3 regions of the Delftia sp. WSY_16 genome follow, and region 2 is predicted to be linked to each of the others. Evidence: predicted binding sites of a transcription regulator. Region 2 holds the regulator's gene; each other region holds the start of a gene.
What was found. The regulator FNR, encoded in region 2, switches genes on or off when oxygen is low (the NO sensors DNR and NnrR bind a similar motif). The targets are predictions, from matches to a motif close to TTGATNNNNATCAA.
Positions count from the first base shown of each region.

Region 1: a site for FNR is predicted at 7,085-7,098, ahead of cyoA (ubiquinol oxidase subunit II). Genes of this name have one in related genera too.
Region 3: a site for FNR is predicted at 3,664-3,677, ahead of ACF8O7_RS08870 (FeoA family protein). Genes of this name have one in related genera too.

Region 1 is NZ_JBICKS010000040.1:788,772-798,365, reverse strand. It holds gene ACF8O7_RS23325 (response regulator transcription factor) at 46-582, opposite strand; gene ACF8O7_RS23320 (ATP-binding protein) at 612-1,913, opposite strand; gene ACF8O7_RS23315 (SURF1 family protein) at 2,027-2,740, opposite strand; gene cyoD (cytochrome o ubiquinol oxidase subunit IV) at 2,812-3,246, opposite strand; gene cyoC (cytochrome o ubiquinol oxidase subunit III) at 3,247-3,879, opposite strand; gene cyoB (cytochrome o ubiquinol oxidase subunit I) at 3,872-5,878, opposite strand; gene cyoA (ubiquinol oxidase subunit II) at 5,944-6,990, opposite strand; gene ACF8O7_RS23290 (MFS transporter) at 7,288-8,625, shown strand; gene ACF8O7_RS23285 (hypothetical protein) at 8,767-9,066, opposite strand; gene ACF8O7_RS23280 (hypothetical protein) at 9,133-9,327, opposite strand; gene alaS (alanine--tRNA ligase) at 9,540-9,594, shown strand, end outside.
Region 2 is NZ_JBICKS010000005.1:95,176-104,769, reverse strand. It holds gene ACF8O7_RS03585 (bifunctional diguanylate cyclase/phosphodiesterase) at 1-135, opposite strand, end outside; gene ACF8O7_RS03580 (HD-GYP domain-containing protein) at 132-1,376, opposite strand; gene ACF8O7_RS03575 (sulfite exporter TauE/SafE family protein) at 1,550-2,275, opposite strand; gene hemN (oxygen-independent coproporphyrinogen III oxidase) at 2,281-3,663, opposite strand; gene fnr (fumarate/nitrate reduction transcriptional regulator Fnr) at 3,825-4,544, shown strand; gene ACF8O7_RS03560 (hypothetical protein) at 4,626-4,913, opposite strand; gene ACF8O7_RS03555 (FixH family protein) at 5,095-5,409, opposite strand; gene ccoG (cytochrome c oxidase accessory protein CcoG) at 5,467-6,921, opposite strand; gene ccoP (cytochrome-c oxidase, cbb3-type subunit III) at 6,999-7,916, opposite strand; gene ACF8O7_RS03540 (cbb3-type cytochrome c oxidase subunit 3) at 7,944-8,081, opposite strand; gene ccoO (cytochrome-c oxidase, cbb3-type subunit II) at 8,093-8,725, opposite strand; gene ccoN (cytochrome-c oxidase, cbb3-type subunit I) at 8,745-9,594, opposite strand, start outside.
Region 3 is NZ_JBICKS010000018.1:126,990-136,583, reverse strand. It holds gene ACF8O7_RS08890 (amino acid aminotransferase) at 1-1,046, opposite strand, end outside; gene ACF8O7_RS08885 (amino acid permease) at 1,122-2,561, opposite strand; gene ACF8O7_RS08880 (Lrp/AsnC family transcriptional regulator) at 2,700-3,170, shown strand; gene ACF8O7_RS08875 (YkgJ family cysteine cluster protein) at 3,195-3,515, opposite strand; gene ACF8O7_RS08870 (FeoA family protein) at 3,711-4,067, shown strand; gene ACF8O7_RS08865 (ferrous iron transporter B) at 4,064-6,007, shown strand; gene ACF8O7_RS08860 (hypothetical protein) at 6,022-6,216, shown strand; gene ACF8O7_RS08855 (YkgJ family cysteine cluster protein) at 6,279-6,626, opposite strand; gene ACF8O7_RS08850 (hypothetical protein) at 6,721-6,939, opposite strand; gene argF (ornithine carbamoyltransferase) at 6,981-7,913, opposite strand; gene ACF8O7_RS08840 (aspartate aminotransferase family protein) at 7,924-9,120, opposite strand; gene ACF8O7_RS08835 (DUF3579 domain-containing protein) at 9,470-9,594, shown strand, end outside.

The DNA of each region.
Region 1 (9,594 bases), on a different contig from region 2:
ACAAACCGGGCCCTTGAGGCCCGGTTTGTCTTGGTGCCTGCCGTCTTACTTGATCTGCCGCTTTTCCAGCTTGCGCGCCAGCGTGCGCCGGTGCATGCCCAGGCGGCGTGCGGCCTCGGAGATGTTGAAGTCGCTCTCGGCCAGGGTTTCGTGGATGTGTTCCCACTCCAGTGTCTTGATGGAAGTGGGGTTGCGCGACAGCTCCACGTCGGTGCGGCCTTCGAGGCGGCCGAAGGCGGCCTCGATGTCGTCGGTGTTGGACGGCTTGGCCAGGTAGTGGCAGGCGCCGAGCTTGACGGCCTCCACGGCCGTGGCAATGCTGGCATAGCCGGTGAGCACGACGATCAGCGCCTCGGGGTTGTGCTGGTGCAGCATCTGCACGCAGCTCAGGCCCGAGGCATTGCCGGCCAGCTTGAGGTCCATGACGGCGTATTGCGGCGAATGCGTCTGCAGCAGCTCGCGCACTTCCTCGGCGCTGGCGGCCTGCAGCACGCGGTAGCCGCGCCGCTCGAACGATCGCGTCAGCGTGCGTGCAAACGTTGCATCGTCTTCAACCAGCAGCAGGAGGCGGGAGCTGTCCATGGGCGATTCGGGTTCCTGTGGGCGCCGCTTCAGGCGCCGGGTTCAATGGCAATCGATGACAGGGGCAGGCGGATCTCCACCTCGCTGCCCCTGGGCGGGGTGTTCCTCACCTGAACGCGTCCGCCCAGCGAGCGCGCCACGTTGAGCACCAGGAACAGGCCCAGTCCGCGGCCCGGGCGCTCCGTCTTGGTGGAGATATGGCGCTGGCCCAGCTGCTCCAGCACGGCAGGTGCAAAGCCGGGACCCTTGTCGCGCACGGTGATGCACAGCATGCCGGTGCGCACGGACAGGTGCAGCGCCACATGGCCGGGAGATGCCTCGGCGGCATTGTCGAGCACATTGCAAACCATTTGCTGCAACGCGGTATCCGAAAGAATGGGGAAGTCCTCTTCGGCCTGGACATAGTCGAAACGCTCTACCGCATGGCGTGACTGCCATTGGGCGACCACTCCATCCATGAAGGCATGCAAGGTCGTGGCCTGGGGCGCGTCGGCGCGGGTTTCGCCGGCGGACATGAGCACGCTGGAGACGATGGATTTGCAGCGCAGCAGCTGCTGCTGCATCTCCTGCAGGTCGGCGAGCAGATCGGGATCTTGCGTGATGACGGGCATGCGCTGCCAGTCGCCCAGGATGACGGACATGGTCGACAGCGGCGTGCCCAGCTCGTGCGCCGCGCCCGTGGCCAGCAGGCCCATGCGCACGATGTGCTCTTCCTCGCTGGCGCGCTGGCGCATGTTGGCCAGCCGCGCGTCGCGCCGTCGCAGGTTGGAGACGATGCGGCGCAGGAAGACCACCAGCAGCACTGTGGTCAGCCCGAAGCTGATCAGGATGCCGCTCACGTACAGGCCGGGCAGCCCGTCCGGTCCCGCCGCGCCAATGGGCAGGGGCCAGTGCACGATGGCCAGCACCAGGGTGCACAGCGAGGTGCTGGCAACGATGATCCAGGCGTGCACGGGCCTGAGCAGCACGGCGCCCAGAATGCCCTGCAGCAGGAACAGATAGATGAAGGGATTGCTGGCGCCGCCGCTCAAATACAGCTGTATGGCCAGGGCGAGCACGTCGGCCAGCAGGGCCAGGAACAGGTTGCGCGCCGAGATCTGGCGGCGGTGGCTGCGGTACCAGTAGATGTAGCCGAGGTTGGTGAATACGCTGGCCATCAGCACCAGGGCCATGGCCGGCAGCGGCAGGTTGATGCCGAAGCCGTAGTGCACCAGGGAGATGGTGATCACCTGCCCGACCACGGCAAACCAGCGCAGCTGTATCAGCAGCTGCATGTTCTGGCGTTCGGTGGTGCGCTCGACGCGGAACAGGGACTCTGAAGGCGAATTCACGCGGGCGATTGTGCGCTACCGCAGGCAGCCGTGGCGCGGCAGGGTCTTGTAGAGGACTGAAGAAAAAGGGCCACCGATGTCATCGATGGCCCCATTGCCTGCGCAAGGCGGTTCTATGGCTTGTCGGCCGGCTGCCGGTCATTGCGCCTGACCAGCCAGGCGGCACCGACCACCATCAGCGCCAATCCGTACCAGGTCAGTGCGTAGACCAGGTGGCTGTTGGGAAAGCGGATCACGGTCATGCCCGGGCGCGGCCAGGTGCCGTCCGCCACGGGCTGGCCGGGCAGGCCGGCGTCGATGAAATAGGGCGCTGCCTTGCCAAGGCCCTGGGCCTGTGCAATGGCCGCCACATCGCGCGAGAACCAGCGCTGCTGAGCAGGATCGTTCTCGCGCAGAAAACCGCCGCGCGGCTCGCTGATGCGCAGCAGGCCGGACACCGTCACCTGGTCCTGGGATGCCTGCCCGGGCTGCGCCTGCCAGCGTGCGCGCTGCTCCGTGGGGATGAAGCCCCGGTTGACCAGCACCTGGCTGCCATCGTCCAGCTGCAGCGGCGTCAGCACCCAGAAGCCTGCTCCCAGCTCGGTCACGGCCTGGGTCAGCACGGTCTTGCCTGTCAGCCATTGGCCGCTGGCCTGCACGGCGCGGTATTCATGGTCGGCGGCCGTGATCTGCGGCCATTCGGCGGGCGGGGGCAGGGCAGCGGGTGCGGCGTGCACGCGCTGCTCCACGCGCTCTATGAGATCCAGCTTCCAGGCGCGGCGCTGCACCTGCCAGCTGCCCAGGAAGATGAAGCCCAAAAACAAGGCGATGCCCACCGAGATGAGCATCGCCTGAGCGAGTGGGCCGCGCCGGCGCGATGCGCCTGCGCGGCTGGAGGGCCCGGAGTTTCCGGATGCGGTCAAGGCGTGACCACGGCCGGTGCCGTCTGCGCCGCAGGATCGGCCGGCATGGTGTGCTGGGGCATCATGTTGGTGTTCATGTGGAACATGACCCACAGCGTGCCTGCGATGCCGATGGCCACGAAGACCACGGTGAAGATGGTGGACAGCAGGGTCCAGCCGCCTTCGATCTTGCCGTTCATGTGCAGGAAGAAGACCATGTGGACCAGGATCTGCACCACGGCGAAGCCGCCGAGCACCATCACGGCCGTCGAGCGGTCCGAGATGATGTTGCCCATCACCAGCCAGAACGGGATGGCCGTCAGGATGATCGAGAGCACGAAGCCCCACATGTAGCCCGAGAACGTGCTGTGCGGGCCGGCATCGTGGTGGTGGTCGTCATGGCCGTGATGGTCGTGGTGACCGTGGCCGGCGTGGATGTCGTGTGCAGCCATTTACAGCACCCCCATCAGATAAACAAAAGTGAAGACGCCGATCCAGACCACGTCCAAGAAGTGCCAGAACATCGACAGGCACATCAGGCGGCGGTTGTTCTCGTGCGTCAGGCCGTGCTTGTTGATCTGGATCATCAGCGTGACCAGCCAGATCAGGCCGAAGGTCACGTGCAGGCCGTGGGTGCCCACCAGCGTGAAGAACGAGGACAGGAAGGCGCTACGCTGAGGCCCAGCGCCCTCGTGCAGCAGGTGGGAGAACTCATAGAGTTCCAGGCCCAGGAAGCACAGGCCGAACAGGCCGGTGATGGCCAGCCACATCTGCGTGCCGCCCAGCTTGCCCTGCTGCTTTTGCAGCATGGCGAAGCCGAAGGTGATGGACGACAGCAGCAGGAAGGCCGTGTTCATCGCCACCAGGGGCAGGTCGAACAGCTGGGCGCCCGTGGGGCCTGCAGCGTAGTTGCGGCCCAGCACGCCATAGGTGGCGAACAGCGCTGCAAAGATCAGGCAGTCGCTCATCAGGTAGAGCCAGAAGCCCAGAGCGGTGCCGTTTTCGGGATGGGGCTCCTCGGCGAGGTGGTACTCACGCGGGGCCAGGGCGGCAGCGCCGCCTGCGGTGTAACGGATATCAGACATGACGTGCCAGCTGTTGTGTGCGCAGTTCTTCCGTGGCCGCGACTTCCGCGGCGGGGATGTAGTAGTCGCGCTTGTAGTTGAACGTGTGGATGATCGACGCCAGCACGGTGGCGGCGAAGGACACGATGGCCAGGGGCCACATGTGCCAGATCATCGCGAAGCCGAAGACCGTGGACAGCGCAGCGATCACGACACCGGCGCCGGTGTTGGCGGGCATGTGCACGGGCTTGAAGCCGGTCAGCGGACGCTGGTAGCCGTGCTTCTTCATATCCCACCAGGCATCGATCTCATGCACCACAGGCGTGAAGGCGAAGTTGTACTGGGGCGGGGGCGAGGATGTGGCCCACTCCAGCGTGCGGCCTTCCCATGGATCGCCGGTTTCGTCACGCAGCTGGTCGCGCTTGAAGTAGCTGACCACGAGCTGCATCAGGAAGCTGCCGATGCCCAGGGCCACCAGGCCTGCGCCGCAGGCGGCGATGATGAACCAGATCTGCAGCGAGGGGTCCTCGAAGTGGTTGGCGCGGCGCGTCACACCCATCAGGCCCAGCACGTACAGCGGCGTGAAGGCCACCCAGAAGCCGACCAGCCAGAACCAGAACGAGCACTTGCCCCAGAACTCGTCGAGCTTGTAGCCGAAGGCCTTGGGGAACCAGAAGTTGATGCCGGCGAACACGCCGAACACCACGCCGCCGATGATCACGTTGTGGAAGTGGGCGATCAGGAACAGGCTGTTGTGCAGCACGAAGTCGGCCGGGGGAACGGCCAGCAGCACGCCGGTCATGCCGCCGATGGCGAAGGTGCACATGAAGCCCACGGTCCACAGCATCGGCACGGTGAAGCGGATGCGGCCGCGGTACATGGTGAACAGCCAGTTGAAGATCTTGGCGCCTGTCGGGATCGAAATGATCATCGTCGTGATGCCGAAGAACGTGTTCACGCTGGCGCCCGAGCCCATGGTGAAGAAGTGGTGCAGCCACACCAGGTAGGACAGGATGGTGATACACACCGTCGCGTACACCATGGAGGTGTAGCCGAACAGGCGCTTGCGGCTGAAGGTCGAGACGATCTCGGAGAAGATGCCGAAGCACGGCAGGATCAGGATGTAGACCTCGGGGTGGCCCCAGATCCAGATCAGGTTCACGTACAGCATGGGGTTGCCGCCCAGGTCGTTCGTGAAGAAGTTCGTGCCGACGTAGCGGTCCAGCGACATCAGCACCAGGGCTGCGGTCAGGATGGGGAACGAGGCCACGATCAGCGCGTTGGTGCACAGGGCAGTCCAGGTGAAGACGGGCATCTTCATCAGGTTCATGCCGGGTGCGCGCATCTTGATGATGGTCACGATCAGGTTGATGCCCGACAGCGTGGTGCCGACACCGGCCACCTGCAATCCCCAGATGTAGTAGTCAAGCCCCACCCCCGGGTTCTGCGCCCCCAGGTTGGACAGGGCCAGCCAGCCGGAGGTGGAGAACTCGCCCAGGAACAGCGAGATCATCACCAGCACGGCGCCGCCCGTGGTCATCCAGAAGCTGAAGTTGTTCAGGAACGGGAAGGACACGTCGCGGGCGCCGATCTGCAGCGGCACCAGGTAGTTCATCAGGCCGGTCACGAAGGGCATGGCCACGAAGAAGATCATGATCACGCCGTGGGCGGTGAAGATCTGGTCGTAGTGGTGCGGAGGCAGGTAGCCCAGGTTGTCGCCGAAGGCCATGGCCTGCTGCAGGCGCATCATCAGCGCATCTGCGAAGCCGCGCAGCAGCATGACCAGACCGAGGATCATGTACATGATGCCGATCTTCTTGTGGTCGATGCTGCACAGCCAGTCGCGCCACAGCGGGCCCCACAGGCGGAACTTGGTGAGAAGGCCCAGCACGCCGAGGCCGCCGAGCACCACGGCGATGAAGGTCACCAGCACGATGGGCTCATGCGCCATCGGGATGGAGTCCCAGGTGATGCGTCCCAGCAGCCAGTGGGCCTGTGCCGGGGAGGTATGTTCAGACATATCGAGTCTCTTAGGTCGTTTTGGAACGGGCGGCGGGCTGGCCGTCGTCCGCTTCCGCTATCTGCTTATTGCTGTGCGCTGGCGGCCGAGCCGTCGCGCTGGTCCAGGAAGGCCACGACGCGGTCGGCGTTTTGCACCGTGCACACATCCTGGGGCAGGTTCATGCCCACGGCCTTGAGATAGGCTTCACCGCCTGCGGCATCGATGGCCATCATGTGGTGCATGCACATCTTGCCTTCCTCGACGCAGCGGTTGAGCACCTTGTCGTACAGGCCTTCGTCCACGGTGGCGAAGCGCTCGACCGGGTTGCGCTCGCTGGGCTTGACCAGATTCAGGTAGGTGTCGCGGTTCAGGGCCTTGCCTTCGGACTTGGCCTTGGCAACCCACTGCTCGAATTCCTCGTCGCTGAGGCCGTGGAACTTGAACGTCATGCCCGAGAAGCCGGCGCCGCTGTAGTGCGATGCCAGGCCGTGGAACACACCGGTCTTGTTGATCACTGCGTTCAGCTCGGTCTGCATGCCGGGCATGGCATAGATCATGCCGGCCAGGTCAGGCACGTAGAAGGCGTTCATCGTCGAGGTGGCGGTCAGCTTGAAGTGGATGGGACGATCCACGGGAGCGGCCAGCTCGTTGACGGTGGCGATGCCCTTTTCAGGGATGAAGAACAGCCACTTCCAGTCCATGGCCACGACCTGCACTTCCAGCGGCTTGACATCGGTGCTCAAGGGCTTGGAGGCCGAGACGCGGTCCAGCGGGCGGTAGGGGTCGAGCTTGTGGGTGCTGATCCAGGTGATGGCGCCCAGCGCGATGATGATCATCAGCGGCACGGACCAGATCACCAGCTCCAGCGTGGTGGAGTGGTGCCATTCGGGGTCGTAGTGGGCCTCGGTGTTCGACTGGCGGTATTTCCAGGCGAACAGCAGCGTGAGGATGATCACCGGGATGATGATGATCAGCATCAGCAAGGTGGCCGTGACCACCAGGTTGCCTTGCTGCGCGGCGATATCGCCGGCCGGGTTGAGCACGACGGCTTTGCTGCAGCCAGTGAGACTGGCTGTCAAAGCGGCCGCGGTGAGCCACGCAGGCCCACGGAGTTCCTTGATTTTTAGCATGCTAGGGGCGCAACAAGAGCGCGTTTACATAGAAACGCGGATTACAAGATCCGGGCAAATGTATTACGAAGTATAAATTTGTCCATTGGACATTTTGTCCAACGTCAAGGAGAAGCCGGGAACTTTCTGCTACCTGGCGGGGCAGGCAGCGAGGTCCCGGCGATCCGGAGGCCGCATTTTTCGGCCGCGCGCAGCAGGAAAAACACCAAGTCCGGTCGAGGTGAAACCGCCTTGCGCCAGATCAAGCGAGGGCGTAGAACGGAGCTGTCAGTGAGACGAGACAAGGAGCATCCATCTATGAGCGGCCTCGACACAACTGCAAGCTTCCCCAACGGAAGCTACGAAAGCAAGGAATCTCTGTCCCGCGCCGACACCCACGAAGATGTCACGCCCAACGAGATCGCCGTCGGCGTGATCCTGGGGCGATCCTCGGAGTACTTCGACTTCTTCGTGTTCGGCATCGCCTGCGTGCTGGTCTTCCCGGCACTGCTGTTCCCCTATCTTTCCAAGCTTGACGGCACGTTGATGTCGTTCGGCATCTTCGCGCTGGCCTTCGTGGCGCGGCCGTTGGGCACGGCGCTGTCCATGGCCGTGCAGCGGCGCTGGGGCCGGGCGACCAAGCTGACGCTGGCGCTCTTCCTGCTGGGCGTGTGTACGGTGGGCATGGCCTTCCTGCCCAGCTACCAGCAGGCGGGCGTGAACGCCATCATCGTGCTGGCGCTGCTGCGCATCGGCCAGGGCATTGCACTGGGCGGCTCCTGGGACGGCCTGCCGTCGCTGCTGGCCATGTCGGCGCCCCAGAACCGGCGGGGCTGGTATTCGATGATCGGGCAGCTGGGTGCGCCGCTGGGCTTTGTGCTGGCGGCAGGCCTGTTTGCCTTCATCTATGCCCATGTGGATGCCGACGAGTTCCTCAGCTGGGGCTGGCGCTATCCCTTCTGCGTGGCCTTTGCCATCAACGTGGTGGCACTGTTTGCCCGGTTGCGCCTGGTGGTGGGCCAGTCCTACACCGAGCTGCTGGCGCAGCGCGAGCTGGAGCCCATGGGCGTGGTGCCGCTGATGCGCGACGAGGGCCGCAACGTGGTCATCGGCGCCTTTGCAGCCCTTGCCAGCTTTGCGCTCTTCCACCTGGTGACCATCTTCCCGCTGTCCTGGATCTCGCTGTATTCGGACCAGTCGGTGAACCATGTGCTGGGCGTGCAGATCGTTGGCGCCTTCTGTGCGGCCGGCGCCATCATGGTTTCGGGCTGGCTGGCCGACCGGGTGGGGCGGCGCAACACGCTGGGCACCATGGCCTGCCTGATCGGCATCTTCAGCTTTGTGGCTCCCTGGCTGCTGGGCAGCGGCACCACGGGCAACAACGTGTTCATCATCGTCGGCTTCATCCTGCTGGGCCTGTCCTACGGGCAGGCGGCAGGCACGGTGACGGCCAACTTCCCCTCGCGCTATCGCTATACGGGCGCGGCCCTGTCCTCGGACATGGCCTGGCTGGTCGGCGCGGCCTTTGCCCCGCTGGTGGCGCTGGGCGTGTCCTCGCGCTTCGGACTGGTGGCGCTGGGCATCTATCTGCTGTCGGGCGCGCTGTGCACGCTGGCGGCGCTGGGCATCAACCGGGCCATCGAGACGCGCGACTGAACGGGCCCTTGCAAGCCAAAGGCCGGCTCTGCCGGCCTTTTTTGTCGCCGGGCCGCCCCAAGGCAAAAAGCTGGCCCCCTGGGGGGCAGCGGACCTTGCGAAGCAGGGGAGCGTGGGGGCATTTTCCGTTGCGGCTCCGCCTCAGGGGTTTTCACCGTAGCGCTGCTTGAAGTCGAATTCGAGCCTGTCGCAGTCCTGCACCGATTCAAACTGCCGCGTCTTGCGCTCGGCCTCCGGCCTGGCGGTTTCCTTGCGGCAGATCTTGATGGTTTCGCGCTCCACCCAGCGCGCCTCGCCTTCGGGCGTGGACAGCAGCTGCCCGGCCAGCATGAGCACACCGAAGAAAGCCACGGGCAGGCCGATGAGCCAGGGCACGATGCGGCTTTTGCCTGGTTGGGCCGGTTCGGCGGAATGAGGCTCGGGTGTCGGTGGTTGCGGCATGGTGTGCTTGCTGTGGTTGCGGCTGGCGATTATCCAGGGCACCGACGGCGCACGGGCTGAGCGGGATCAGGGAACGGCGATATCGCCTGTGCCGCCCATTTCCCTCATTTCGCCCATCTCCTGCACCCGCCATTTCTCCAGCGCGAGAATCTCGGCCCTGCGGCCCAGATGGGGAGCCACCCACAGCTGCAGCCGGCGCGGCCCGCGTGCAAAGCCCAGCGGCGCAACCGGCGGCCAGTCGCGCGCCGCTGTTGCGCGCACATGTCAGCGATCCGGCCAGTGACGGGCTGGAGATCGTGCTCAAGGGCGGGCAGATGGGAGGAGAGGCCTTCTTTGGCCACGTGCGTGATGGAGGGACGGGCAGGGCTCGCTGCCGCGACGATGGGGCAAACCTATAATGCGCGTTGGTCCCGACGGGACACCCTCCCGCCAGGGACAGCGCCCCGCGTGCGCGCTCCGAACTCCTAGACACCATGAGCACACCCACTTTCACCGTTGCCGACATTCGCAAGAGCTTTCTGGACTTTT
Region 2 (9,594 bases):
CTCATAGCCGGTGACGGATTCGCTGGCGGCGTTGGCGCGCAGCACCTTCAGGCTGCGGGCATCGATCAGCCACAGCGCCTCCTGCAGTGCATCGAGCAGGCGGGGCCAGGCGCGGTTGAGCGCTTGCTTGTTCAAGACGCCACCTTCGGCGGATCCAATTCCACCGCCCGTTCAAAGTAATAGCAGACACGCCGGCGCGGCGACAGATAGTCCAGCGCGTCGCGCGGCAACTGCGCAGGAGCCACGCCCCGGCGTATGCCCAGCGCGGGAAACAGCTCCAGCGCCAGCACGGGCGCCTGGGCGGCCGGCACGCTGGCGTCATGGACCATCACCGAAGGCTTGAGCGGCCGTGATGCATTGACGGACATGACCATGGCATGGCGCCCATCGGTCAGCTCCACCACCGAGCCCGGCGGGAACACGCCCATCATGCGGATGAAGCCATTGAGCACGGGCGCGGCGAACTTGTCGCGCAGCCGGCTGAACAGCATGGACAGCGCCTCGTGCGGCGTGTGCGGCGTCTGCGCATCGCCGGGATTGCACAGGCGGTCATAGGTGTTGACCAGGGCCAGGATCTGGCCCGTGAGCTCCATGTCCTCGGCCACCAGGCTCAGCGGGAATCCCGTGCCGTCGGCCCACTCATGGTGCTGTGCGATGGCGGTGGTGACCTGGGCCGACAGGCCCATGCGCATGGCGATGGCCACCGATTCACCCACATGGCGCTCGTAGCGGTCGCGCAGCGCGTCGGGCACGGAAGACTCCAGGGCCAGGCCGTGCATGCCTTCGGCGCCGGCCACCGGCTTGCCGGCATCGTGCAGCAGCGCCGCCAGGCCCAGGTCGCGCAGCAGCACAGCCTCCAGGCCCAGGGCCCGGCCCAGCAGCAGGCCGAGCACGGTCACGTTGACGGCGTGCACGCTCTGGTTGCTGCCCACGCCATCGGACAGGAGGTGAATCGCCACGTCCTGCGGGCCGGCCAGTTCGGCCAGGCAGCCGTCGACCAGGGCTTCGGTGGGCATGCGCGCCTGCTCGGGCGCGCTGGCAAGGGTGGTTTCGATGGCCACATAGCCACGCTCCACCTTCTGAAAGCGCGCATTGCAGTCCTCCAGCCGGCCGCGCCAGTTGGGCACGGACAGCAGCAGCGGCGCTGCCGGTGCAGGTTCCTCGGCGGGTTCGGCTGCAGCGGCCGCCACAGCGGGCAGCGGCTGCGGCGGCGGAGTGCGCACCTCGGCCGGCCAGGCGTCGCTTTTGTGCGGAACGCAGCGCACCGCCTCCAGGCCCAGGGATTTCAGGGTCTGGATCTGTGCGCTGGAGGTGATCTTGAAGCTGCTGACCGGAAAGGGATGGTTCAGCCATCCAACATCGAGCTGGACAAACATGCCCGGACGGAGGTCTCGGATATCGATGAGGACGGAATGGTTCACGCGCGGCAACGGCCCCGAGGCTGAAGGAATCGGCAAATGTAAGCCGATGATTCGGGCATTATCTCCAGTTCTGAGGGCCTTGCAGGCAATCCGCGACCCTCAGGACCAAGTCTGTCCCCCGCTGTTGTTCATCGGCACCAGAGACTGGGCTTGTAGATCAGGTCCATCCAAAGCGCCCACACGGCCACGCCCACCAGCATCAGGCCGGCCAGCCGCGTGCCCCATTCGGCACGCAGGCCGTTCAGGCGCTGGCGGCCCAGCCGCCACAGCCAGGGGCCGGCCACCAGCCACAGCCCGCTGCCCACGCCAAAGGCCGCCATGGCCAGCGCGCCCTGCAACGGGCCGCCGCTGAGCGCGGCGACCAGCACGGCCGAATACAGCAGTCCGCAAGGCATGAGCGCCCAGGCATAGCCCGCCGCCAGCGTGCCGCCAGGGGCGGACACCCAGGGCTGCACGCGCCGCCAGGCGGCGCGGCCCGCAGACTCCAGCCAGGCGGGCTGGCGGGCCTGCACCATCATGGCCAGGCCCCAGGCCATCACGGCGACATGGGTCAGCGTCCAGAACGGCTGCAGCGCCGTGGTCTGGCTGGTGAGCCAGGACAGGCTTTCCATGGCCAGCGCCGAGGCAGCGCCCAGGCTGGCATAGCCGGCCAGCCGCCCGCTATGGAACAGCGCCGTGCGCAGCCACAGCCGGCTTTGCAGTCCATGGACGGCGACCACCTGCCCACCACCCTGTACCGTGCCCTGCCCCGCCCCGCCCGTGACCACGCCGCAGGGCGCGGCGCACATGGCAAGGCAATGGGGCCCGCCGACGAGCCCCATGATCAAAGCGGTCCAGAGCAGCGACAACAGCATGGGGCCTAGATGATCCTCGAAAACCGCGCCCGGTTCTTGTCGGCCTGCAGATATCGGTCAAACAGCATGGCCACGCCACGCACGAAGTACCAGCCCATGGGCGTGACCTGGAATCCCTCGTCGCTGATCTGCACCAGCCCCTTGGCCTGCAGGTCCTGAAGCGCCGCCAGCTCGGGGGCGAAGTACTCGCGAAAGCCCAGCAGCCAGGCCTGCTCCATGGGCTCGAACAGCACGGCGCCCTGGCACATGATGGCCATGATGACGGCGCGCCGCACCAGATCATCGCGCGACAGTGCCAGGCCGCGCACCACGGGCAGGTGGCCGGCGTCGATGGCGTCGTAGTACTCCTCCAGCGTCTTGGCGTTCTGGCTGTAGCTGGCCCCCACCTTGCCGATGGCCGACACGCCCAGCGCAATCAGGTCGCAGTCGGGCTGGGTGCTGTAGCCCTGGAAGTTGCGATGCAGCCGGCCCTGGCGCTTGGCCACGGCCAGCGCGTCCTCGGGCAAGGCGAAGTGGTCCATGCCGACGTAGACATAGCCGCCGTCCATGAAGGCCGCGATGGAGCGCGAGAGCATGGCCAGCTTGTCGGCGCCCTGGGGCAGGTCCTCGGCCGCGATGCGCCGCTGCGGCTTGAAGCGCTCGGGCAGGTGGGCATAGGCATAGAGCGCGATGCGGTCGGGCCGCAGCGCATTGACCTGGGCCAGCGTGCGCTCGAAGGACTCGGGCGTCTGCTTGGGCAGGCCGTAGATCAGGTCCACGTTGATGGAGGCAAAGCCCAGCTGCCGTGCCGCTGCCACCAGCGCGAACACCTGCTCGGCCGGCTGCACGCGGTGCACGGCGATCTGCACCTGTTCGTCGAAGTCCTGCACGCCGAAGCTCAGGCGGTTGAAGCCCAGTTCCTTGAGCACGGCCAGGCGTTCGACGCTGACGGTGCGCGGATCGACCTCGATGGAGTATTCGCCGCCCGGCTCCAGCTTGAAATGCTCGCGCAGCAGGGCCATCAGCGTGCGCAGTTCATCGTCCGAGAAGAAGGTGGGCGTGCCGCCGCCCAGGTGCAGCTGGCTGACGGCCTGGCCCTTGCCGCAATGGGCCGTGTGCAAGGCCATCTCGCGCGCCAGGTAGTCCAGGTAGACGGCCGCGCGATCGTGGTGGCGCGTCACGATCTTGTTGCAGGCGCAGTAGTAGCACAGCGACTCGCAGAACGGCACATGCACATACAGCGACAAAGGCATGGCCCGCGCTGCGGTACTCGATTTGCGGTGCTCAAGTGCCAGGATATAGTCTTCAGCACCGAAAGCCTCCACGAAACGATCGGCCGTGGGGAACGAGGTGTATCGGGGCCCCGGTACGTCGAAGCGACGCAGCAGCTCTGGGGTGACAGCGGTCATGGGTTTTTTCCTCTAATGTCGTCCACTGTGCCGCAGCCCATTGGCCGCGTCCTTGACTCATATCAAGAGTTGTTCGCGGCAGTGCTGCGACAATTTGATCCAACTCATCGCCATCCACGAGGTCACCGCCGGCGCACTGCTGCGCCGCTGATGTTTACTCCATGAACCTTCAGACCATCAAAGCATCCTGTTCCAATTGCAACCTGCGCGAGCTGTGCATGCCCATGGGCCTGGATGCCGAGCAGATGCAGCGCATCGACGACATCGTGGCCACGCGCCGCAAGGTCAAGCGCGGCGGCCTGCTGTTTCGCAACGGTGAGTCCTTCACCTCGCTGTACGCCATCCGCACGGGCTTCTTCAAGACCTGCGTGGCCACCGAGGACGGGCGCGACCAGGTCACGGGCTTTCAGATGGCCGGCGAGATCATCGGCCTGGATGGCATCGTCAACGACCACCACACCTGCGATGCGGTCGCGCTGGAAGACGCCGAGGTCTGCGTCATGCCCTTCGACAAGCTGGAGGACCTGTCGCGCGAGGTCACGGCCCTGCAAAACCATGTGCACAAGGTCATGAGCCGCGAGATCGTGCGCGAGCATGGCGTGATGCTGCTGCTGGGCAGCATGCGTGCCGAGGAGCGCCTGGCCGCCTTCGTGCTCAACCTGGTGCAGCGCCTGCACGCCCGGGGCTTTTCCAAGTCGGAACTGGTGCTGCGCATGACGCGCGAGGAAATCGGCAGCTACCTTGGCCTGAAGCTGGAGACGGTGAGCCGCACCTTCTCGAAGTTTGCCGAAGAAAACATCATCGAGGTGCGCCAGCGCCATCTGCGCATCCTGGACACGGACGCGCTCAAGCGCATTGTCAACAGCCAGCAGTGCCAGTGAGGCCGCAAGGCCCCGCCCCCCGGCAATGAACAAGGCCCGCTGTCGCGGGCCTTGTTCATTGCCATTGCAGTGCACGCAGGTTCAATCGCGCCCCAGGCCCTGCATGGCCAGATTTGGGTCCGGCTCGGAGACCACGCCGTCGTTGAGATCGTGCGTGGAGCGTCCCAGCATGGTGGTCATGAGGCTGGACAGCATGGTCACGCCCCAGAAGGCGAAGAAGGCCAGCGTGTAGATTCCCTGCCGCGACCAGCCCAGGTCGCCGAGCCAGTGCAGCTCCAGCGGGTCCACGAAGGCGAATACCAGCATCTCCATCACGGCGGCGGCCAGAAAGGCCGGCCAGGCAATCCACATCCAGCGTTGGGCCAACATCAGCGATCTCCTTGAGCTGTCGAGGGGTGGCTTTCATTGTGCGCGCCGCCCGCGCACCGTGCCAAGCCCTGCGCACCCTGCACTGCCTGTAGGAAACCCTTGGCCCTCGCGCATGCTGGAGATGCCATCCACCATGCAAAAAGGCCGCGACTGCGGCCTTGTGCACGGCATTTTCCTGCCTTCAGCGGTCCGTGGGATGGTCCTGCGCGGGCGTGGCCGCGTGGTTGCGGCCGGTGACCGCGGGCGCCAGGCTCTTGGGCACTTCGCGCACGCCATCGGCACGCTCGTTGATGGTGATGCCATTGCGGTAATAGTCAGGATCGATCACGGGATCGGCGCCATTGATCGCAATGACGGCCGTGACCACGCCAGCCACCACGACGGCGGCCGGGCCGGCCACCACGAGCCAGACATGGGCGAACTTCCACCAGGGCTTGCCGGCGTCCGGATGCGAAGGGGCCGTGGCGGGCGCGGAGACTGCGGGACTGGAAGACATGGATAACCTCTTTCTTTCAAACAGCCGGCGCAGCCTGGGCGGTGCCGGCCAGACATATCACCGGGGCACCAGGAAGACGGCCTTTTCGGACGCGCGTCCCGCGCCTGAATGCACGGCATCGATATCGAAGAATACGGTGTGCGAGCCCGGCTCGGCGGAACCGTAGGGAATCTGCAGCCGCGCCGCAATGCCGCGCGTCTCGGCCGGGCCGACCTCGACCTCCTGCTCGGACGCCAGCTCCAGCCCGTCGAGGCCATGGGCGCTGATGCGGTAGCGCTGGGCCTGCTCGGTGGCATTCATGATCTGCAGGCGGTAGACATTTTCCAGCTTGCCGCCCGCGACGATGCGCGACAGCGACGCCCGGTCGCGTATCACGTCGACCTTGACCGACTGGCGCAGCGCCAGGCTCACGATCATGGCCATGCTCAGGCCGATCAGCACGGCCGAGTAGACCAGCACGCGCGGACGGAAGATGCGGCGCAGCACCTGGGCCCGCCGCCACAGGCCGGCCATGGCGTTCTGCGTGGTCAGCCGGATGAGGCCGCGCGGATACTCCATCTTGTCCATGATGGAATTGCAGGCGTCTATGCACAGACCGCAGCCTATGCATTCGTACTGCAGGCCGTTGCGGATGTCGATGCCCACGGGGCAGACCTGCACGCACATCTTGCAGTCGATACAGTCGCCCAGGCCCTGGGCCTTGTAGTCCACCTTCTTGGTGCGAGGCGCGCGCGGCTCGCCCCGGCCCGTGTCGTAGCTGACGATCATGGTGTCGCGGTCGAACATGGCGCTCTGAAAGCGCGCATAGGGGCACATGTACTTGCAGACCTGCTCGCGCATGTAGCCGGCGTTGCCATAGGTGGCGAAGCCGTAGAACAGCACCCAGAAGACCTGCCAGCTGCCCTGCAGCGCCAGCAGCTCGCCGCCCAGCTCGCGGATGGGCACGAAGTAGCCCACGAAGGTGAAGCCGGTCCACAGGGCAATGGCAATCCACAGCAACTGCTTGAGCGACTTCTTCCAGAGCTTTTCAAAGGTCCAGCCGTTCTTGTCCAGGCGCATGCGCGCGCTGCGGTCGCCCTCGACCTTGCGCTCCACCCACATGAAGATTTCGGTGTAGACCGTCTGCGGGCAGGAAAAGCCGCACCACAGGCGACCGGCCACGGCCGTGAACAGGAACAGCGCCAGCGCCGAGATGATCAGCAGGCCCGCCAGGTAGATGAAATCCTGCGGGTACAGCACCAGCCCGAACAGGTAAAAGCGCCGCGCACCCAGGTCGAACAGCACCATCTGGCGCTGCCCCCATTCCAGCCAGGGCAGGCCATAGAAAACCAGTTGGGTGAGAAACACCAGAGCCCATCGCCAGCGTGCGAAGACACCGCTGATGGAGCGCGGGTAGACCTTCTTCTCGGACTCGAACATCGACACCAGCTGGCCCGGGTCCGGGTCGGCAGGCGTGATCGGAATGACTTTGCGGGGAGGCTTCCCGGCATCATCCCCGTTCTCGGGCTTCATGGTGGGTTCCTTGGTTTTTTGGAATATCTGAAAACTCAAAAGGCAAAAAGGCGGCGCCGCAGCGCCGCCCCCTGTCCTTATTGACGGACTGCGCCGTCTTTGTGCGACATGCCCCAGACATAGGAGGCAAGCACCGCGATCTGCGCCTCGGTCAGCTTGTCCTTCTGGGCAGGCATCTCGTTGTGCTTGCCGTTGTTGATCATGGCCGTGATGGCGGCCTCGCCCCAGCCGTGCAGCCAGATGTCATCGGTCAGGTTGGGCGCGCCCAGGGCCTGGTTGCCCTTGCCGTCCATGCCATGGCAGGCGGCGCAGGCCGTGAACTTGGACTTGCCCAGCGAAGCCTTGAGCGAGTCGTGCGGGCTGCCCGACAGGCTCAGCACATAGTGCGAGAGGTTGCGCACATCGTCGGGCGTGCCGACGGCAGCGGCCATGGGCGGCATGATGCCGATGCGGCCCGCCGTGATGGTTTCCCTGATCTTGTCGGGCGTGCCGCCATGCAGCCAGTCGCCATCGGTCAGGTTGGGGAAGCTCTTGCCGCCGCGTGCATCCGAGCCGTGGCACTGCGCGCAGTTGTTCATGAACAGGCGCTCGCCGATGGCCATGGCCTGGGGGTCCTTGGCCATGTCTTCGGTGCTCATGCTCGTGAACTTGGCGTACAGCGGCTCCAGGTCCGCGCGGGCCTTGGCCATCTCGTTTTCATAGGCGCCCAGCTGCGTCCAGCCCAGCTTGCCCGCGAACGAGCCCAGGCCCGGATAGGCCGCCAGGTAGGCGAAGCCGAACACCGAGGTGATGATGAACAGCCACATCCACCACTTGGGCATGGGGTTGTTCAGCTCGCGCAGGTCCTCGTCCCAGACGTGGCCCGTGGTGTTGTCGGCCGAGGGGACCACCTTCTTGCGTGCGGTGAGATACAGCAGCAGCAGGCAGCCGATGATGCCGCCCAGCGTGATCGCCGTGACATAGATCGACCAGAAGTTGTTTACGAAATCGCTCATGGGAAGTTCTCGTTCTGGTGGAGGGACTCAGTCTTGCTCGAACGGCAGCTGGGCGGCCTCTTCGAAACGGGCCTGGTTGCGGCGGGCGAACGCCCACCACCAGATACCGATGAAGCAGGCCAGAGAGGCCAGCGTGGCCACGATGCGCATGGTGGTGATGTCCATGTCGCTCTCCTTTACTTGACCGAACGGCCCAGCACCTGCAGGTAGGCGATGACGGCGTCCATTTCCGTCTTGCCCTTGACCTGCTCGGCGGCGCCGCTGATTTCCTCGTCGCTGTAGGGCACGCCCACCTTGCGCAGCGCGCTCATGTGCTGGGCGACCACGGTGTCATCCACCTTGTTCTTCTCCAGCCAGGAGTAGGCAGGCATGTTGGACTCGGGCACCACGTCGCGCGGGTTGTTCAGGTGGATGCGGTGCCATTCGTCGCTGTACTTGCCGCCCACGCGGTGCAGGTCGGGACCCGTGCGCTTGGAACCCCACTGGAAGGGGTGGTCGTAGACGAACTCGCCAGCCACCGAGTAGTGGCCGTAGCGCATGGTCTCGGCGCGGAAGGGGCGGATCATCTGCGAGTGGCAGTTGTAGCAGCCCTCGCGCAGATAGACGTCGCGGCCCATCAGCTGCAGCGGCGTGTAGGGCTTGAGGCCCGCCACCGCTTCCGTGGTCGACTTCTGGAAGAACAGCGGAACGATTTCCACCAGGCCGCCGACGGCGACCACCAGCAGGGTCAGCACGATCAGCAGGAAATTGTTGGTTTCCACCTTCTCGTGGGAAAAGCTCTTGGGAGCGCTATGGTTGTGATCGGACATGAGTAATGCTCCTAGACGCTCAGGCGTGGGCCACGACGGCAGGCACGGCCACCTTCACGGAACGGCCGGAGATCGCGGTCTTCCAGGTGTTCCACAGCATGACCAGCATGCCGCCCAGGTACAGCAGGCCACCGGCCACGCGGATCACGTAGAACGGATAGCTGGCCTTGACGCTTTCGACGAAGGTGTAGGTCAGCGTGCCATCGGGATTGACGGCGCGCCACATCAGGCCCTGCATCACACCGGCGATCCACATCGCGGCGATGTACAGCACGATGCCGATGGTGGCCATCCAGAAGTGCAGCTCGATGGCGCCCACCGAGTGCATCTTGGTCTTGCCGAACAGGCGCGGGATCAGGTAGTACAGCGAGCCCATGGTGATCAGGCCCACCCATCCGAGGGCGCCCGAGTGAACGTGGCCCACGGTCCAGTCCGTGTAGTGCGACAGCGCGTTGACGGTCTTGATGGACATCATCGGACCCTCGAACGTGGACATGCCGTAGAACGACAGCGACACGATCAGGAAGCGCAGGATGGGATCGTCGCGCAGCTTGTGCCATGCGCCCGACAGCGTCATCACGCCGTTGATCATGCCGCCCCAGCTGGGAGCCAGCAGGATCAGCGAGAACACCATGCCCACGGACTGCGTCCAGTCGGGCAGCGCGGTGTAGTGCAGGTGGTGAGGACCCGCCCACATGTAGGTGAAGATCAGCGCCCAGAAGTGGACGATGGACAGGCGGTAGCTGTAGACCGGACGGCCAGCCTGCTTGGGAATGAAGTAATACATCATGCCCAGGAAGCCTGCGGTCAGGAAGAAGCCCACGGCGTTATGGCCGTACCACCACTGCACCATGGCGTCCTGCACGCCG
Region 3 (9,594 bases), on a different contig from region 2:
AACATGCCGCGCTGGGTCAGCAGGAAGCCGAAGTCGCGCCGCTCGCCAAAACGCTCCTGCAGCGCGCTGTGCAGCTGGGCGCGCATGTCCTTGATGCGCCCGCGCATCTGCGCCAGCTCCTGCGCCCATTGGGCGCTCAGCTCGGGCGATGCCAGCACCTGCTGCACCAGGCGTGCGCCACGGGTGGGTGGCGAGGAATAGTTGCTGCGCACCGTGGCCTTGAGCTGGCCCAGCACATTGCCGGCCGTGGACGCGTCGTTGCAGACCACGCTGAGGCCGCCCACGCGTTCGCCATACAGCGAGAAGTTCTTGGAAAACGAATTGGCCACGAAGGCCTGGGCGCCCGCATCGGCCAGGGCGCGCACGGACCAGGCGTCTTCATCGAGCCCATCGCCAAAGCCCTGGTAGGCCATGTCCACGAAGGGGATCAGGCCGCGCTCCACGATCACCGGGATCAGTTGCTGCCACTGCTCGCGCGACAGGTCCACGCCCGTGGGGTTGTGGCAGCTGGCATGCAGCAGCACCACGCTGCCCGAGGGCAGTTCGCGTAGCGTCTGCAGCATGGCGTCGAAGCGCAGGCTGCCCGTGGCCGCGTCGTAGTAGGGATAGCTGTGGGTGCGCAGTCCCGCGCCCTGGAAGATGGCCAGGTGGTTGTCCCAGGTGGGATCGCTGAGCCAGACCTCGGCGTCGGGGAAATAGTGCTGGATGAAGTCCGCGCCCAGCTTGAGCGCGCCCGAGCCGCCCAGGGTCTGCACGGTGGCGATGCGCTGACTGCGCACGGCCTCATGACCGGCGCCGAACACCAGGTCCTGCACCAGCTGGCGGTAGGGGGCTATGCCTTCGATGGGCAGGTAGCCGCTGGGGCTTTGCTCGCGGGCCAGGGCATCGCCAGCCTGGCGCACGCAGTCCAGCACGGGCAGGCGGCCGGCCTCGTCGAAATACAGGCCGATGCTCAGGCTGACCTTGTCGGCGCGTGGGTCCTGCTGGAAGGCCTCCATCAGCGACAGGATGGGATCACCGGGGTAGGGAGGGACGTGGCTGAACATCGAGGCGCGGGCGGTATCGAGGGGGGCAAGAGTCGTCATGTGTCTAAGGCAGAGAGAGAAACGCGAGGCCGGATGTCACCGGGCGGGAACCTGGGCTTGGGTGGATGTTGGGGTCTGGGTTGAGGTTGGGGTCTGAGGGGAGGGCTGGCCGGCCGGCCGGCGATACCAGATGGCGTAGACGGCGGCCAGCAGCAGCAAAAAGGGCAGGCCCGTGAGCACGGTCAGGCGGAATACGTCGGTGAACAGCGTGGACACCAGGGCGGCCAGCATCAGCGCCGCGCCCAGCAGCGTCAGCACCGGAAAGCCCCACATGCGAAAGGCCAGCGGCTTGTTGCCCTGGCGCACCCAGTGGATGCGGAAGAACAGGTGGGTCACGAAAATCATGAACCACGTGAACATGGCGCCGAACATGGCCACGGCCATCATCAGCATGAAGGACTGCTCGGGATTGATGATGTTGAACAGGGTGGCCACGGCAATGCCCAGGCACGACAGCAGCAGCGCCGGCAGCGGCACGCCGCGCGAGTTCACGCGGCCCAGCACGGCGGGCGCATGGCCGGCGCGCGAGAGGCTGAACATCATGCGGGTGGTGATGTACAGCTGGCTGTTCATGGCCGACAGGGCGGCCACCAGCACCACGAAATTGACCACGCTGGCCGCGCCGGGCAGGCCGATGATCTCCATCACCTTGACGAAGGGGCTGCCCTCCTTGCCGGCGGCCGACCACGGCACGATGGCCAGCATCAGCGCGATCGTGGCCAGGTAGAACACCACCAGGCGCACCATGGTGGAGCGGAAGGCGCTGGTGACGGCGCGCTGCGGGTCCTTGGCCTCGCCGGCGGCCACCGCGATCATCTCGATGCTCAGGTAGCTGAAGATGGCGATGATCACGCCCACCCAGGTTCCCCACAGGCCGTTGGGGAAGAAGCCGCCGTTGTTGACGTAGTTGGCAAAGCCCACGCCGTCCGGACGGGCGCCGAACACCACCCAGGCGCCGACCACGATGAAGGCCGCGATGGCGATGATCTTGATCATGGAGAAGCTGTACTCCACGGCGCCGAAGGCCTTGACGCTCATCATGTTCACGCCGATGAGCGCGCCCGAGAAGATCACCACCCAGGCCCAGCGCGGCACCTCGGGGAACCAGTAGCCCATGTACAGGCCCACGGCCGTCACCTCGGTGCCCACGGCCAGCACCACGCAGGCCCAGTAGGCATAGCGGACCATGAAGCCGGCCATCGGGCTGATGTAGTGCTCGGCATAGGCGCCGAACGAGCCCGAGGTCGGGTGGGCCACCGTCATCTCGGCCAGGCAGCCCATGAGCAGCAGCGAGATCACTGCGCCGATGGCATAGCTGATCAGCACGCTGGGCCCGGCAAAGCCGATGGCAAAGCCGCTGCCCAGGAACAGGCCGGTGCCGACGGCACCGCCGATGGCGATCATGGTCATCTGTCCGGCGGACAGCTGCTGTTTGAGTCCGGCTTCGCGCTGGACGATGTCTTCGAAGGCTGGCATGGGTTGTTGTCTCCGTTGCTGTGGGGGGCTTCGGAGGCGGATGCTATGGACGGCCTTCGCGGGGCGTTTAGTAGTTATCCCTAAATCGACTTGATCTTGGATAAGTTATTCTGTGAAACATGAATTCATAGGTGGTTTATGCCAATCGACATCGACAGAACGGACCGGCTGCTGATCCGCGCCCTGCAGGACAACGCGCGGCTGACCTCGGGTGAGCTGGCGCAGCGTGTGCATTTGTCGCAGTCACCGTCATGGCGGCGCATCAAGCGGCTGGAGGACGAGGGCGTGATCACCGGCTACCACGCCGCGCTGAGCCGGCGCGCCATAGGCTTTGGCGTGCTGGCCTTCGTGATGGTGGGCATAGACCACCAGAACGAGGAGTCCTCGCGCCATTTCCAGGAAGCGGTCTGCGCAATTCCCGAGGTCGTGATGTTCCACGGCATCTCGGGGCCGGAGGACTTCCTGCTGGTCGTCGTGGCGCGCGATCTCGACGCCTATTCCGATCTGCTGCTCAGCCGCCTGCACCGGCTGCCCGGCGTGCGCCAGGTGCACACGCATTTCTCGCTGCAGGAATTCAAGGGACAGCTGGCGGGGCTGCCGGTGGAATGACGGCTGGTGGCGCCTGGCAGGCTGCTAGAGCAGGCCGCTGTCCAGCGCCTGCATGCCATGGCGCACGCGCACGCGGTTGCAGGCATCGCTGCCGGCGGCGAACTCGCGGCAGGGCGAGGGGCGCCATTCATAGATGCCGCAATGGGCCTTCTCGCCCACCTTGCCGACCAGGGCCGCGCAGCGGGGACGCGCCCAGTCGGTTCCGCGCATGCGGCAGGTGTGGTCGGTGACTTCCTCGGCCAGCCCGGCTGGCACGCGGCCGCCCTGCGCCTGCGACTCGTGCACGGAAAAGTCCACGCGAAACGATGCGCAGCAGGCGCCGCAGCTCAGGCAGGGATGGGTCATGGCGTGGGGAGGGGAGTGCGCAAAGGCCGTGTCGGCGTCGGCCGCCATTGTGCCGCGCGCCGCTCGCCTGGGCCCGCCCGGGGGCAAAGCCGGGAACGCAAAACCCTGTCCCGCACTCCGATACCATGCGCGGTCCCGCCGCCCGGGTTCGATCAAAATCAAAATGAGAATAAAAATCAATTGATACAACACGCCATGCATTCGATGAACCCCGCGACGGACGCTGCAGCTCCGTCCACGCTGTCCGCGCCTCCCATGTCCTCCTCTGCTGCCGTTGCCGCCGTTGCTGCCACCACGGCCATCACCCTTGATGCCCTGCCCCGCCAGGTATCGGCGCGCGTGGTCGAGCTCCATGCCGCACGCGATGCCAGCGAGCAGGAACTGCTGCTGCGGCTCATGGAGATCGGCTTTCTGCCCGGCGAGCCCGTGCGCATCCTGGCCGCGGGCTTTCCGGGCGACGACCCGCTGGCCGTGCGCGTGGGCCAGACCACGTTCGCTTTGCGCCGCCATGAGGCGGCCCTGGTGCGCGTGGCGCCGGAGGCGGTGGCATGAGCGCGTCGTCCTCTCCCAAACTCATTCAGCCGCTGCAGCCTGCCCAGGGCGGCGGCGGCAGCGGTGATTCCGCACTGCGCCTGGCCCTGCTGGGCAATCCCAACTGCGGCAAGACGGCGCTGTTCAACCTGCTGACCGGCGCACGCCAGAAGGTGGCCAACTACGCGGGCGTGACCGTTGAGCGCAAGGAAGGCTGGCTGAGCACGGCCAGCGGCCGGCGCGTGCGCGTGCTGGACCTGCCGGGCACCTACAGCCTGCATGCGCACAGCGAGGATGAGCGCATCACGCGCGACATCGTCTCGGGTCGCCATGCGCGCGAGGCGCCGCCCGAACTGCTGGTCTGCGTCACCGACGCCACCCATCTGCGCCTGAACCTGCGCCTGGTGCTGGAGGCCCAGCGCCTGGGCCTGCCCATGCTGCTGGTGCTCAACATGAGCGACATGGCCAGGCGCCAGGGCATCGATATCGACCGCGAGGCGCTGTCACGCGCCCTGGGCATGCCCGTGCTGTCCACGGTGGGCGTGCGCCAGGACGGCGCGCGCGAACTGCTGCAATGGCTGGACGGCCCCGAAGCCCGCGCCCTGGCGGCGCCGCAGCTGCAGGCCTCGGCCCGCCCGGGCGATGCGCGCGAGCAGGTGCTGGCCCTGCACCAGCAGGTGGCCCGCATCATGGCCGACTGCGTCAAGGAGCCCGTGGTGGATACCCGGCGCGACGACCGCATCGACGCCGTGGTGCTGCACCCGCTGTGGGGCATGCTGCTGCTGGCGGCCACGCTGTTCCTGATGTTCCAGGCCGTGTTCAGCTGGGCACAGCCGCTGATGGATGGCATCGAGGGCGGCGTTTCGGCCGTCTCGGCCCTGGTCAACGAGCACATGCCTGAAGGCGCGCTGCGCAGCCTGCTGGCCGATGGCGTGATCGCCGGCACGGGCGCCGTGCTGGTCTTCCTGCCGCAGATCCTGATCCTGTTCCTGTTCATCCTTGCACTCGAGGATTCGGGCTACCTGCCGCGTGCCGCCTTTTTGCTGGACCGCATCATGGGCAAGGTCGGCCTGTCGGGCCGCTCCTTCATTCCGCTGCTGTCCAGCTTCGCCTGCGCCGTGCCCGGCATCATGGCCACGCGCTCCATCACCAGCTGGCGCGACCGCCTGGTGACCATCATGATCGCGCCGCTGATGACCTGCTCGGCGCGCCTGCCGGTCTATGCGCTGCTGATCAGCGCCTTCATTCCCGAGCGCACGGTGGGCGGCATCTTCAACCTGCAGGGCCTGGTGCTGTTCGCGCTGTACGTGGCCGGCATCGCCAGTGCCATGGCCGTGGCCGGCGTGGCCAAGCTGGTGGGCCGCAGCGCCGGCCCCACGCCGCTGCTGATGGAGCTGCCCTCCTACCGCTGGCCCAGCCCGCGCAGCCTGGCCCTGGGCCTGTACGAGCGCGCCATGATCTTCCTGCGCCGCGTCGGCGGCATCATCCTGACCGTGAGCATCGTGCTGTGGTTCCTGGCCAGCTACCCGGCGCCGCCCGATGGCGTCACCGAAGCGGCCATCCGCTACAGCTTTGCAGGCCGCATCGGCGGCTGGCTGGAGGTGGTCCTGGCGCCGATCGGCTTCAACTGGCAGATCGCCATCGCCCTGGTGCCCGGCATGGCTGCGCGCGAAGTGGCCGTCAGTGCCATGGGCACGGTCTATGCGCTGTCCGCTGCCAGCGACGAGGCCATGGCCGAGCAGCTGGGGCCGCTGATCGCCCATACCTGGTCCCTGGCCACGGCGCTGTCGCTGCTGGCCTGGTTCGTGTTCGCGCCCCAGTGCATTTCCACGCTGGCGGCCGTGCGGCGCGAGACCAATGGCTGGCGCTATCCGCTGCTGATGACGGGCTACCTGTTCGCGCTGGCCTACCTGGCCAGCTTCATCACCTACCGCGTGGCCCTCGCGCTGGGCGCGGGCTGAGGAGGGCCTTGAGCATGTGGCAAAACATCATCGTGGGCGTGATCGTGATGGTGGCGGCCGTGTCCCTGGTCTGGCGCTACCTGCCGGCGCGTTGGCGGCTGAAGGCCGGTCAGCTGCATCCGTCGCTGGCGCCCAAGGACGGGGGAGGCTGTGGCGGCTGCAGCGCCTGCGGCGGAGACAGCTGCGCACCGGACAGGCGCCAGCCATAGCGCCAGATCGGTCGCCAGGCCGGTCGCCAGGCCGGTCGCCGGGCCTCCGGCCGGTTGCACGCTCAGGCAGCGGCCAGCCAGATGCGGGCGCCGTCATCCAGCGCAGGCAGGCCATGCGCCAGGCGCGCAGCGTTGCAGCGGTCCGTGCCCATCTCGAATTCCCGGCAGGTCGATGAGCGCTGCTCGTAGATGCTGCATGCCACCTGTTCGCCGCAGCGGCCCGTGAGGGCCGTGCAGCGCACGGGGCGGCGCTCGGTGCCGTTCATGCGCCAGCGGTTGCCGTGGACCTCATGGGCCAGTTCATCGGGAACGGTGCCGCCCATGGAGCGCAGCTCGTAGACGGAAAATTCGACACGGAAGTGTTCGCAGCAGACGCCGCAGTTCAGGCAGGGATGCAGGGCTTCGGACATGGAAGTTCTTCTTCGGGAGACAGCAGGGCACGCACAGGCTTGCCGCGCCCGGTGCCCGGGGCGGCGCATAAGGCTGGGAAGAGGGGGTGCGGCCCTAGGTATGGCCCTGGAGGAACTTCAGATAGAAGGTGTGGATGCGCACGAACAGCGCACGCACCCGGGCCGCGAAATGCCGGCGCGGCCCGAAGAAGGAGGGCACGCGCGTATGGCGTGCAATGTGCGGATGGCGCAATGCGCAGCCGCCCAACGGAAACACCGCCTGAGGGCGCTTGGCCTGCAGGCGGTGTCTGGAGTGTTCGTGGCTCAGGTGCATGGGTGTGGGGGAATGCGCCTAGGCCAAAGGAGTGGGCGTGATCAGCCCGGCTGGCGGCCCAGCAGCAGGTACTCCATCAGTGCCTTTTGCACGTGCATCCGGTTCTCTGCCTCATCCCAGACCACGGACTGCGGCCCGTCGATGACCTCGGCCTGCACTTCCTCGCCACGGTGGGCGGGCAGGCAGTGCATGAACAGGGCGTCGGCACGCGCGGCGGCCATCATCTCGGCATCCACGCACCAGTCGGCGAAGGCCTTCTTGCGGGCCTCGTTCTCGGCCTCGTAGCCCATGCTGGTCCACACGTCGGTGGTCACCAGGTCGGCGCCCTTGCAGGCATCCAGCGGGTCCTTGAAGACCTTGTAGCAGCCCTCGCGCGGCGCCTTGCCGCCAAAGGCCAGCTTCTCGTCCACTTCGTAGCCGCCCGGCGTGCTGACGTGGACGGTGAAGCCCAGCAGGTCGGCAGCCTGCAGCCAGGTGTTGGCCATGTTGTTGCCGTCGCCGACCCAGGCGACGGTCTTGCCCTGGATGGAGCCGCGGTGCTCGATGAAGGTGAAGATGTCGGCCAGGATCTGGCAGGGGTGGAACTCGTTGGTCAGGCCGTTGATGACGGGCACGCGCGAGTACTCGGCAAAGCGCACGATCTTGTCCTGGCCGTAGGTGCGGATCATCACCAGGTCGGTCATGCGGCTGATGACGCGCGCGCTGTCCTCGATGGGCTCGGCGCGGCCCAGCTGGCTGTCGCCCGTGGTCAGGTGGACCACCGAGCCGCCGAGCTGGTACATGCCGGCCTCGAAGCTCACGCGGGTGCGCGTGCTGGCCTTCTCGAAGATCATGGCCAGCGTGCGGTCGCTGAGCGTGTGGTGCTTTTCGTAGTTCTTGAACTTCTTCTTGATCAGGGCCGCGCGCTCGAGCACATAGGCGTACTCGTCGGCCGTGAAGTCGGAAAACTGCAGATAGTGCTTGATGGCAGTCATAGGCAGGTCCTCATTCGGACAGGAATTGCACGATCAGGGGCTTGAGCTTGGCGACCACTTCGTCGGCCTCGGCCTCGGTCATGATCAGCGGCGGCACCAGGCGCACCACGGTGTCGGCGGTCACGCTGAACAGCAGGCCGGCTTCGGCGCCACGGCCCAGCAGGGCGCCGCAGGGCTTGTTCAGCTCGATGCCGATGATCAGGCCCTGGCCGCGAACATCGACCACGCCCTTGACGTCGGCCAGCTCCTTTTGCAGCGTGGACTTCAGGCGGTCTCCCACCTTGGTGGCATGGGCCAGCAGGCCGTCTTCTTCCATGATGCGGATGGTTTCGATGCCCGCACGCATGGCCAGCGGATTGCCGCCGAAGGTGGAGCCGTGGTTGCCCGGCTGCAGCACGGTGGCCGCCTTGCCATGGGCGACGACGGCGCCGATGGGCACGCCCGAGCCCAGGCCCTTGGCCAGGGTCATCACGTCGGGGATGATGCCGGCCCACTGGTGGGCGAACCACTTGCCCGTCCGGCCCATGCCCGCCTGGACTTCGTCGAACATCATCAGCCAGCCGTTGGCATCGCATAGTGCGCGCACCTGCTGCATGTACTCGATGCGCATGGGATGCAGGCCGCCTTCGCCCTGGATGGGCTCCATCATCACGGCCACCACGTCGGGGTTGCCGGCCGTGGCCTGCTGCAGCGCTTCGAAGTCATTGACCGGCACGCGCAGGAAGCCGTCGAGCAGCGGGCCGAAGCCGTCGCGCACCTTGGGGTTGCCCGTGGCCGTCATGGTGGCGATGGAGCGGCCGTGGAAGGCATGCTCGTAGACCACGATCACCGGCTTGGCGATGCCCTTGTCCACGCCGTACTTGCGCGCGATCTTGATGGCGGCCTCGTTGGCCTCCAGGCCCGTGCTGCAGAAGAAGACATTGGTCATCTTCGCGCGCTCGGTCAGCAGCTTGGCCAGCGTTTCCTGGCCAGGCACATGGTAGTAGTTGGAGGTGTGGATGAGCTTGGCCACCTGGTCCTGCAGCGCAGGCACCAGCTTGGGGTGGTTGTGGCCCAGCGTGTTCACTGCAATGCCGCCCAGCGCATCGAGGTACTGCTTGCCGTTGACGTCCCACACGCGGCAGCCCTGGCCTCGCTCCAGAGCGATCGGTACGCGGCCATAGGTGTTCATCACGTGGGGCGAGGCAGCCTCGATGAAAGCGGTCATTGCAAAAATCTCCTGAGCTGGAAAGTAAACGGCATCCGGGCGTTGCCGCCGCAGATGCCTGAAAAACAGCGAAGCCCGATTCTAGGGGCCGCGCAATGGCCTACCGTTGCGGTTTGCGCATCACAGCCATGCAATGAACCTACGCCACACTTGGTTAGTGCGCTGCACAACGGTCCAGCTCTTATATAAGAGATAAAATGCCTGCTTGGCCTGCCGGCAGCGATCCTGTCTGCGGGCTCTGACTTTTTTGAAGGACTTGCGCAAACAGGAAGTGGCAAGGTGCTGGGCCCCTTGGCAAGCCGCCTGTTTTGCTCCTTTTTGCACAAGTCGTATTTTGGTGCGCATCCTGATGGTCTCTCCCTCCAGCAAAGAACTGTTCATCCAGGGCATCACCCACGAAGGCAAGACTTTCCGGCCCAGCGACTGGGCCGAGCGGCTGGCAGGCGTCATGAGCCAGTTCCGCCCCGGTGGCGC